Regions from separate parts of the Loigolactobacillus coryniformis subsp. coryniformis KCTC 3167 genome, predicted to be linked through region 1. Evidence: predicted binding sites of a transcription regulator. Region 1 holds the regulator's gene; each other region holds the start of a gene.

Region 1 (3,288 bases):
GTAGTTACCGTGATAATGTCGCGTTGTATGTTGGCTAAGATCATACACTTCAGTGGCTACTTTATCGAGGAAATACTGATCATGGGAGACGATCAGTAGGGCACCGGCATAGCCTTGTAGATACCCTTCGAGCCAGGTTAATGTATCAATATCCAAATGGTTGGTCGGTTCATCTAAGATCAGTAGATCGTGTTTTTCCAGTAAAAGTTTGGCTAAGGCTAAGCGTGATTTCTGTCCGCCGGAAAGGTCACTGACGCGATGTTCATAATAGTCAGCATCGAAGCCGAATCCATGCAAAACGTTGCGGATTTCTGCTTCATAGCCATAACCATTACGTTCGGTAAAAGTATGCTGCAGTTGTTCATAGCGTTTAAGCGCTTGTTGATAAGCTTCATCATCGGTCAATAATTGTTTGTCACCGAGTTGAGCTTCTAATTGATGCATTTGCTGTTCCATTTCACGTAAATCGGCGAAAACGGTCAACATTTCTGCAAAAATCGTGTGCTCCGAATCCAGACCAGTATCTTGTGATAAATATCCGATACTAACACCTTTACTGGTAATTACTTGGCCTTCGTCAGGTGGGTTCTGGCCGATCAAAATTTTTAATAAGGTTGATTTGCCGATGCCGTTACGCCCGACTAAAGCAACGCGTGCGTTACTTTGAACTTCTAATTGTACGTTTTCAAACAAAACTTCTGCACCGAAGCGCCGGGCAACGTTTTGTGCTTGTAATAATATCACGAGGTTCGCTTCTTTCTGAATGAATTATTCGCTTATTTAAATGGTAGAACAATAACTGTAAATTGACTATTCCTTGGTTAAATCACTACAATTATTAATGATGCTTTGCGCAAATTCTTTTTTAGCGGTCATTGAGTAATTTTTAGATACTCTTTAGTCTACCATATCTTGCTAGTTTCAGGACTGCATGTGCAAAATATGTTGTGAGCAATCAATTGCTTTTCACAAGTAAATACAGTATGATAACAAGTGTTATTAAGAAATTAATTCACAAGTAAAAAAAACATAGTTTGGAGTTGAGCGAATGGCTGAAGCAAAAATACCTAAGGCAACGGCAAAACGGTTGCCAATTTATTATCGTTACTTAAATATCTTATTTAATGCCGGCAAGCAGCGCGTTTCTTCTACAGAGCTTTCTGAAGCAGTTCAAGTTGACTCGGCGACGATTCGTCGTGATTTTTCATATTTTGGTGCACTAGGCAAACGTGGCTATGGTTACGATGTTGAAAGTTTGTTAAACTTTTTTAAAAAGACGTTGAATCAAGACCGTTTGACTAACGTTGCTTTGATTGGTGTTGGTAATTTAGGTCATGCCTTGTTGAACTATAATTTCCGTCAGACCAATAGTGTGCGTATCAGTGCCGCTTTTGATATTAATGAAGAGATCGCCAATACGATTCAAAGTGGGGTACCTGTCTACCCAATGGCTGAGATGAAGGAACAACTGCAGATTCAGCAAATCGATGTCGCTATTTTAACAGTACCAATTGAGGACGCACAAAAAGTGGCGGACGAATTAGTAACGGCCGGCGTTAAAGGTATCATGAACTTTACCCCGATCCGTATTTCGGTCCCTACGACGGTGCGTGTACAAAATGTTGATTTAGCTAATGAATTACAAACATTGATTTATTTCTTAGATCATTATGGTAGTGAAAATACTGATAATTCAACGACTGATTAAGCGCGCGATAGGCCATTTGGCTATCACGTGCTTTTTTATACTTCATTGCGGCGCGGAGACAAAAAGTATGATAGGATAAGAGTGAATGGGTTTACAGTCATCTATCTGGAGGGATTTAGATGCTATATTTAAAACATGGGCTGCAAGGCTGGCTACTTAGTGGTAGTATACTGCTAGGATTAGGCTTATGGGGCACACAAACGAATGCAGCAATAACACCAGCAATGGTGCCAACAGCACCAGATCGTACCGCAGTTGTTTCTGAACCGCAGCAATCGTTAATGGCAGATTTGGCGGCACCGGTGACTAATGCGGTAGCGCCAGCAACGGATACCGCAGTACCGGAAGCTAAAGCAGCTACTGGTGCATTGGATAATGCAACTTTGCCAGTGACACCAGCAACAACTACTAGGACGGTTAATGAATCTACGCTAGTTCCGCAACCAGAAGAGTCAGCGGCTTCTTCTGCAGCTAGCAGTGCAGCACCCGCAGCTATGCAATCGGCTGCGGATACTAGAAATGAGACCGCAACTTCAGCTACAGCATTACCGGAGAGAAAAAGCCAATCGGTGGCACAAAGTACAGTACCAATGGCAACAATCAGCGAAGAAGCAGCTAAAAGTAGTGCACCCGTAGCTGCACAATCAGTAGCGAGTTCTGATACTAAGAAAACAGTGGCAGATAAAAAAATAGGGCAAGCTGATTTATTCGCCGATTTAGAATCCGCTGAATTAGCTCCAGAGAAGCCGGCAACAATTACCGCTGCGCAGGAAAACAAAAAGGATACCCCATTTAAGATTGTTCAAGATGTAACGGCAAAACAGAGTAGTAAAGCAAAAGTAGGCGTAAGGACACCAACTGAATCTACAATTACGGCACAAGTAACTAGCATGATTGAAGTGGCGCACAAGGCTAAACAAAAACAACCAACTTCTATTTTCGCCGCTTTACTTCCAGCAACTGGCGAACACATTAACTTTTTATTGAGTCTGGCTGGAATTGGGTTGATCAGCAGCGCAATTATCTTGTTAAAACGTAATTGGGCACATTAATTGCATAAAAAATCAAATTTATAATTGACAGCTAGCTGTTTTTTCGGTAAACTATTAGTCGTTGATGAGATTTCACATCATTGGGTAATAGCGAAATGGTAACGCAACGGACTCTGAATCCGTAATTTCTAGGTTCGATCCCTAGTTACCCAATTTTTATAAGCGTAGACCGTCACCAGTGCTTAGAAGCGCCGGTATGACGGTCTTTTTGTTTATTATCTTGAAAATTTTGACAAAATTGATCATCGTGTGAAAGCGACGGTAGTGACTGCGTTGATCGTAAAAAAATTAGGTGTTTTTGACTGTAAATTATATTTCGTCATTGCCTAAAATGCGTGGCGGATTAGCTTAATGATTCTCCTAAACAGGGTATTGACTAAGGAAGTGGGTTGTTGTGTACGCAGGTATTAAGCGACTTTTAATCATTGGCGGTTAGTGCCAGTGTATTGCTCATTATCAGTCTTTAAGCGTTATTGCTTCTTACATGCAAACAAAAAGCCTTACCGGTAGCTAAACCATGTAAGGCCC
Region 2 (3,288 bases), 970 kb from region 1:
AAGATCCGCGCGGGAACACTCCATAAAACGTTACCGTAGCGAGAAATATGGCCCCAGAAAGGATTACGACCATTGCGGTTACGGAAGAATTCATGCATGCTGTATTGGAAAATATAGTAGCCAGCAAAAGTTGTAAAGAAGTACAACAAGTTGATCATGTGCTTCATCATGGTGCCCAGCCAACCGCTAAGGTGAATGCTACCAAAAACGTTAGCAACACTGTAATGGGAGCCAATCGAAACGACAAAGCCAGAATAACTACTCTTCAAAGGCTTAGGTGTAGTGCCGTTAACCGTAGCGACGATATGTTCTGCAGCAGTATTCCCAGTTTGTTCAGCTGCTTCAACAATTTGTGGTGTCCCACGATCGCCTTCATTGGTATTTAAGGACAGGTCCCCAGCAACATAAGTATTAGGATATTGCTTGGATTGCATGTATTCGTTAGTTACTAAACGACCTGCGCGACCTTGTTCCATATCAAACTCAGCAGTATCGGTGTTAGCCTTTAAGCCAGCCGTCCAAATGACCGTATGCGTAGGCACATGCGTACCATCCTTCAACGTCATGTAGTCGGCACCGACTTCAGTGATTGGCGCACTAGTACGAACATCCACGCCTTTTTTCTTCATGAAACGTAGGGCCAGATCCGCATCAGGACGGTCCAACATGTTAAGGATCGTTGGGACTGCTTCGTCTAAGATCAAAGTGATCTCGCTTGGATCAATCTTGTTTTCCTTAGCTAAGATTGGCCGCCAATCGATCATTTCACCAATGGTCTCGACCCCAGTAAAGCCGCCACCAACAACGACAAACGTTAACATTGCTTTGCGCTTGGCTTCGTCATGTTCTAATGCTGCCGCAGCAACGGTAGCTTTAATGTGTTCTTTGATTTTAACCGCATCTTCAAAGGACCAAAGGCTAAAGCCATGTTCTTTAACCCCAGGTGTGCCAAAGTCATTAGATTCAGCACCCATTGCTAAAATCAAATAATCATAGTCGTAACGACCATGTTCAGTTTTGACCACATTTTTATCGTGATCGACTTTTGTAACGTTGTCAGTGACCACTGAAACATTCTTTTTATGTGCAAATAAGCGACCTAAGTCGTATTGAACAGATTCCAGTGGTACACGATCAGTTGCAATTTCGTGCAGTTCAGTCATATAAGTCATGTAAGAATGACGATCAATGAGTGTGATATGCACGTCATGATTCTTTTTGAATCGTTTTGCCAAGCGTCTTGTAGCAGAAACACCGGCAAAGCCAGCCCCAACCACTACAATATTTTTCTCAGCCATAGATGAACACCCCTTAATAATTGCAGTAGAATAAAAATTTCACAAAAAAGATAAAGTTAAAAAAAATGCAAAGCTTATATCAGGTAAATTATACAGAATCGCAATCGCTTTGTCCATCGGTATATACAAATGTGGTCAGAACAAATTTAAAGTGCAAGCACAAAAAAACAAATTATTTGAAATAAAACAAAAATTATGCCAATGACGAATTGATTTTTGTCACCTTGATTCAGAATAAATTAGTATAATAAGCGACTTTATGATTCATTTTGGCATTGGACAAATTAATTAGTTGATTACAGTTTCTGTAAATATAAAACTTATTGTTTGTGTAAAATAGGGATGGCTAAATTAAAAAAGACTCATGGCAATTAAAACGTTTTCTAATGCAGTCTGTCTTTAGCTTGATTATGATTTAAAATGTAATATACTAATTTATGTGAAGTCAAACACAAATATTTATGGGTGGGGGAAACATATTATGAAATTAAATAAATTTGTCACAAGCTTGTCGGTCGTTGCGATGTCAGTTTTAACATTGGCTTCAGCAATGCCAGTTCAGGCTGCTGATTCGTCTAGTTCATCGGCAGAATCCAGTTCAGTAACTGAGAAGAAAGTGACTGCTGGTAAGACGATGAAAGCAGGTACTTATAAACTGGAAGAAAAGAATTTCAGTCATGGTTACAAGGTAAAAATGTCAATGACGGTTGGTAATGACGGTAAGATCACTAATACCAGTTACGATTATGTGGATAAAGATGGTAATTCAAAGACCAAAGACGCTGATTACGAAAAGTCTATGAAGGCTAAAAGCGGGGTTGGTCCGGCTGAATATATTCCACAGTTGAATGATTCGTTTAAGAAGAATGGTTCTGATACTGGTGCCATTGCCGTTGTATCTGGAGCAACTGAATCTTCTAACGACTTCAAGAACTATGCACAACAATTAGTTCAAGCAGCACAAGCTGGAGACACTAAGACGATTGTTGTTAACAACGGTAAAAAGATGAAGAACGGAACATATAAGTTAGCTGAACAAAATTATTCGCATGGCTACCGGATGAAGATGGCGATCACCGTTAAGAATGGTAAGATCACTAAGTCTAATATGGACTATGTTAATAAAAATGGTAAATCCAAGACCAAGGATGCTGCTTACGAAAAATCAATGAAGTCCAAGGTTAAAGTTGGTCCTAAGGAATACATCCCTGATTTGAACAAGGCTTTAAAGGGCAAGACTGCAACAACTTATCAAAATGTGAAGGTCGTTTCTGGGGCAACTGAATCTTCAAATACGTTTAAGTTGTATAGTGCTCAGTTAGTTAATGCGGCACAAAATGGCGATAAAGGTACGATCAAGGTCAGCAACTACGTTTATGCTGAATAATTAGTTGTACTTTTCATGTTGACTTAATAGAATAGGAATGTGGCGATATTGCCGCGTTCCTATTCTTATTTTTTAGCGCAAAGGGGCATAAGCAAATAAATGAATAACGAAACCACCGTTAAACCGATGACCTTTAAATTGTTTTTAGAGTTCATTCGGTTGAACGCAAAAACTGCGAGTGCAATACCATTTATACTAGGCTTATTGTATTCGATTTATTATTTTCAAAGTGTTGACTGGCTGAATTCACTGATTTATTTTATTGCGCAGATGGCGATTGCTTTTTTTGTGACTGGCTTTAATAATGTGCAGGACTATAAATTGGCGGTTGATCAACATTATCGCGATACTTATAACATTATTGGTCGCGAACATTTATCGCCACGGCGGGCTTTAAACTTAATGCTGGCTTTTTTAGTAGTTGCGTGTGGCTTAGGCCTAATTTTGGTTTGGCGAACTAATTTACTATTACTATTTATGGGCGGCGCTGGTATTTTTGTAACCATTTTTTATACTTTTGGGCCGATCCCATTTTCTCGTTTTCCCTTAGGTGAATTGCTTTCTGGTGTAGCTGAAGGGTTTGGTGTTTTTTTCATCACGATC
Region 3 (3,288 bases), 200 kb from region 1:
CGCTTTCTGACCAGCGGTATCATGGTCAACCAACTGCTCATTGCCAATGAACAAGGTACACCACAAGGTGGCAATTTGTCGCCGTTGTTAGCGAATATTTACCTAAATGAATTTGACCAACTGCTTAAAGCGCGGGGCCATAAATTTGTGCGTTACGCCGATGACTGTAATATTTATGTCAAAAGTAAACGTGCGGGTACGCGCGTGTTAGCCAGTTGTACCAAGTACCTAGAGGGCAAACTGAAACTAACCGTCAACCAAGTAAAGAGTATCGTTGGCAGTCCAACTAAACAGAAGTTTTTAGGTTTCTGTATTTCACCGACTAAGCAGGGAGCGCGGTTGCGCCCCCATCGCCAAGCCAAGTTACGAATCAAGGCTAAACTAAAGCAAATCACCAAACGTAATCGCGGTCGTAGTCTTGACTTGATTATGCACGAAGTTCGCCAAGTAATGACTGGCTGGCTCAACTATTATGGCATTGGTCGCATGAAGGAGTTTATCCATGGGCTGAATCAGTGGCTCAAGCACCGATTGCGCCAATATGCTTGGAAACAGTGGAAGAAGATTGGTACGAAAATTGTCAATTTGATCAAACTAGGTATTTCCAGACACGATGCCTGGATTTGGGCCAATACCCGTAAGGGCTACTGGGCCATAAGTGGTCACGGTGTCGTCAACTATTCGATGAAAAACGAAGTGCTCGCCCGTTGGGGATATCAAGATATCGCCCAACAGTACGAGCACATTCACTCAAACTATTGAACCGCCGTATACGGAACCGTACGTACGATGGTGTGAGAGGACGGTAATTGAACTAATCAATTACTTCCTACTCGATTCTATAGACTATGAAGAAAATTTAAGTTATTTACCTGGTTGGTAGTCAGGATCAATGACCAAAATTGGCTTGATCGTTTTGCCGCTGATGGAATCAGCGTTAGCTTGGTTGATTTCTGCAAACTTGTAGAACTTTTCAGTTTTATCGAAGTCAAACATTCCTTGACGATAAAATTCAAGTAAACGTGGGATATCAATTTGTGGAATTGAATCGCCCATGTTAACACCAATCACAGATTTGTCATCAACACAAAGATCATTCCAAGTGTCAACATCAATGTGGTGTGCAGTAACGGCGATACATGCAGAGACACCGCCTTGTGCCAATGCTTTAATAGAAGATTCCATTACGGCAGTGACCCCAGTTGTATCAACTGCATAAGTGACCCCATGACCGTTTGTCAGTGCTTTGATAGCTGCAACTGGATCTTCATTTTTACTGTTGATCGTGTTAGTTGCGCCTAATTCCTTAGCCAAGGCCAAACGTTCGTCAACGATATCAACGGCGATAACGCGAGTACAACCAGAGATCCGGCCGGCCATCATGGCAGCCAAACCGACGGCACCAGTACCGAAGACCGCGATCGTATCACCAGGACGTGGTTGTAGTGTGTTCAAAACGGTACCACTACCAGTGACGTAACCACAGCCTAAAGGTCCTAATTTCCGTAGGTCTAGATCCTTAGGAACTTTGACTGCATTACGTTCCCGAACAACCGTGGTCGTGGTGAATGAAGACTGATCGAACATATCAGCAATTTTTTCACCATTTTCAGTAAAGTGTGCAGTTCCATCAGGGCGGACACCGGAAAGGTTGTTATCCGCATAATGTAAACATTGAGTTGGGATACCTTTTAGACAATTTTCACAATTGCCGCAAGCATAAAACGACATGATCACATGATCACCAGGCTTGAAGTTTTGTACATGGGAGCCGACTTTTTCAACGATCCCAGAACCTTCATGGCCGAGAATGATCGGGTAACCAATTGTAGCATCACCTTTACGCAATGCTTCATCAGAATGGCAAACACCACTTGCTACCATGTGGACTTGAATATCGTCGTCTTGCATTTCCGCAAGTTCGATATCATTCTTCATTGTGAATTGTGCACCTTGTTTATCAACAACAGCTGCCTGAATTTTCAATATATGTCACTCCTTGATGGACTAAATTTGTTTTCATTGAGAATTATTTCACATAAATATTACGAATGCAATCACTCAAGGACTGATTAAGCTAAGTGGTGAAGATATGATAACGTTATCTAATTTATAAAGCGCTTTATAATAGCTGCTTCATGAAACTGACAGCATCTATTCATAATTTTTAGTATCATATATACATATTAACAGTTATTTGCTGGCCTGTTTGCGTGCAGCACTGGGCATGATATGGTATTGCTTTTTATATTTATCATAGAAAAAATTTTTGTTTGAAATCCCAACTTTCTCAATAATATCAGTGATCGGTAGGGTCGTTGAAGTGATCAAAGTATGGGCTTGGATCATGCGTTCTTGTGTTAATGCTTCAGAAAAGGTTTTGCCAACCTCTTGTTTAAAGATATTGCTCAAATAGTTCTTATTATAATTATATTTCCGAGCAATTTTATCTAAAGTAATATTTTGGTAGTTCTGAATGATGTCACGTAGGATCTTGATCATTAACTGTTGGCTGGACGAGGCCTGTTTTGTTTGAATGGTATAGTTACGAACCAATTGTGTCAATAAAATCGAGAGGTAACTCTTAATGATTGAATCGGAAAATTCGCGATTGGAAAAATATTCCTCAATGATTGTATCTAAAGTCACGCGAACTTCACTATTTTCGGCCTGTTTATGGAAGATCAAATAATTGTTTTGTGGATCACCATCCTTATTAGTTACCCGATTAATTAGAAATTCATAAAGAATACTTTTATTGCGGCGCAGATCGTTTAACAAGTTGATGCTGATATTTTGATCTCTAAATAGCAGGTTGATCAAAATATCATTGTCGCCAAGATAACCGATCGAATGCTGGCTACCAACATCTAATAACACTAAATCACCAGCTTTTAAATGGACCTTCTTACCATTGATTATTTCATCGGCCTTACCAGACAACATATAATTCATTTCGAGAAAAGTGTGGGTGTGCGTCGGGTAAGGGGCGTAGCGATTATGCTTGCTAATATAAATATCTTTATTGCGGAAAAAATAATTATTTAAAACTGGTATATGTCGTGTTGCAGATAAACCGGTATTAATGGCCGAGGTTGGAATGTCATCGTGAAAAATATCACTATTTTTTTGCTCTTGTTCAATTAACGTGGGTTCTTTAAGTAAATCAAGGATACTTTGCTTCAAAACGAGGTGCCTCCTGTAAATATGATATTTTTGTTCAGACTTTATGATATTGCCATCATATCATGAAAGCGGTTAATATGAAATTGCAATTAAGTCATTATT

What was found. Region 1 encodes Rex, which represses fermentation and respiration genes when NADH is low (regulators of the CRP and FNR family bind a similar motif). Its sites were predicted from a motif close to TTGTGAANTANTTCACAA; they were not measured.
Region 2: a site for Rex is predicted at 1,736-1,753, ahead of pplA (extracellular electron transfer flavoprotein PplA). Genes of this name have one in related genera too.
Region 3: a site for Rex is predicted at 2,023-2,040, ahead of LC20001_RS04720 (NAD(P)-dependent alcohol dehydrogenase). Genes of this name have one in related genera too.

Annotation. Positions count from the first base shown of each region.
Region 1 covers NZ_CP017713.1:1,153,244-1,156,531, forward strand. Annotated here, with positions in the region: gene LC20001_RS05730 (ABC-F family ATP-binding cassette domain-containing protein) at 1-744, opposite strand, end outside; gene LC20001_RS05735 (redox-sensing transcriptional repressor Rex) at 1,049-1,708, shown strand; gene LC20001_RS05740 (LPXTG cell wall anchor domain-containing protein) at 1,828-2,760, shown strand; tRNA gene LC20001_RS05745 (tRNA-Gln) at 2,842-2,913, shown strand.
Region 2 covers NZ_CP017713.1:2,120,294-2,123,581, reverse strand. Annotated here, with positions in the region: gene LC20001_RS10535 (NAD(P)/FAD-dependent oxidoreductase) at 1-1,298, opposite strand, end outside; gene pplA (extracellular electron transfer flavoprotein PplA) at 1,780-2,685, shown strand; gene LC20001_RS10525 (1,4-dihydroxy-2-naphthoate polyprenyltransferase) at 2,785-3,288, shown strand, end outside.
Region 3 covers NZ_CP017713.1:954,022-957,309, forward strand. Annotated here, with positions in the region: gene ltrA (group II intron reverse transcriptase/maturase) at 1-762, shown strand, start outside; gene LC20001_RS04720 (NAD(P)-dependent alcohol dehydrogenase) at 865-1,986, opposite strand; gene LC20001_RS04725 (AraC family transcriptional regulator) at 2,194-3,186, opposite strand.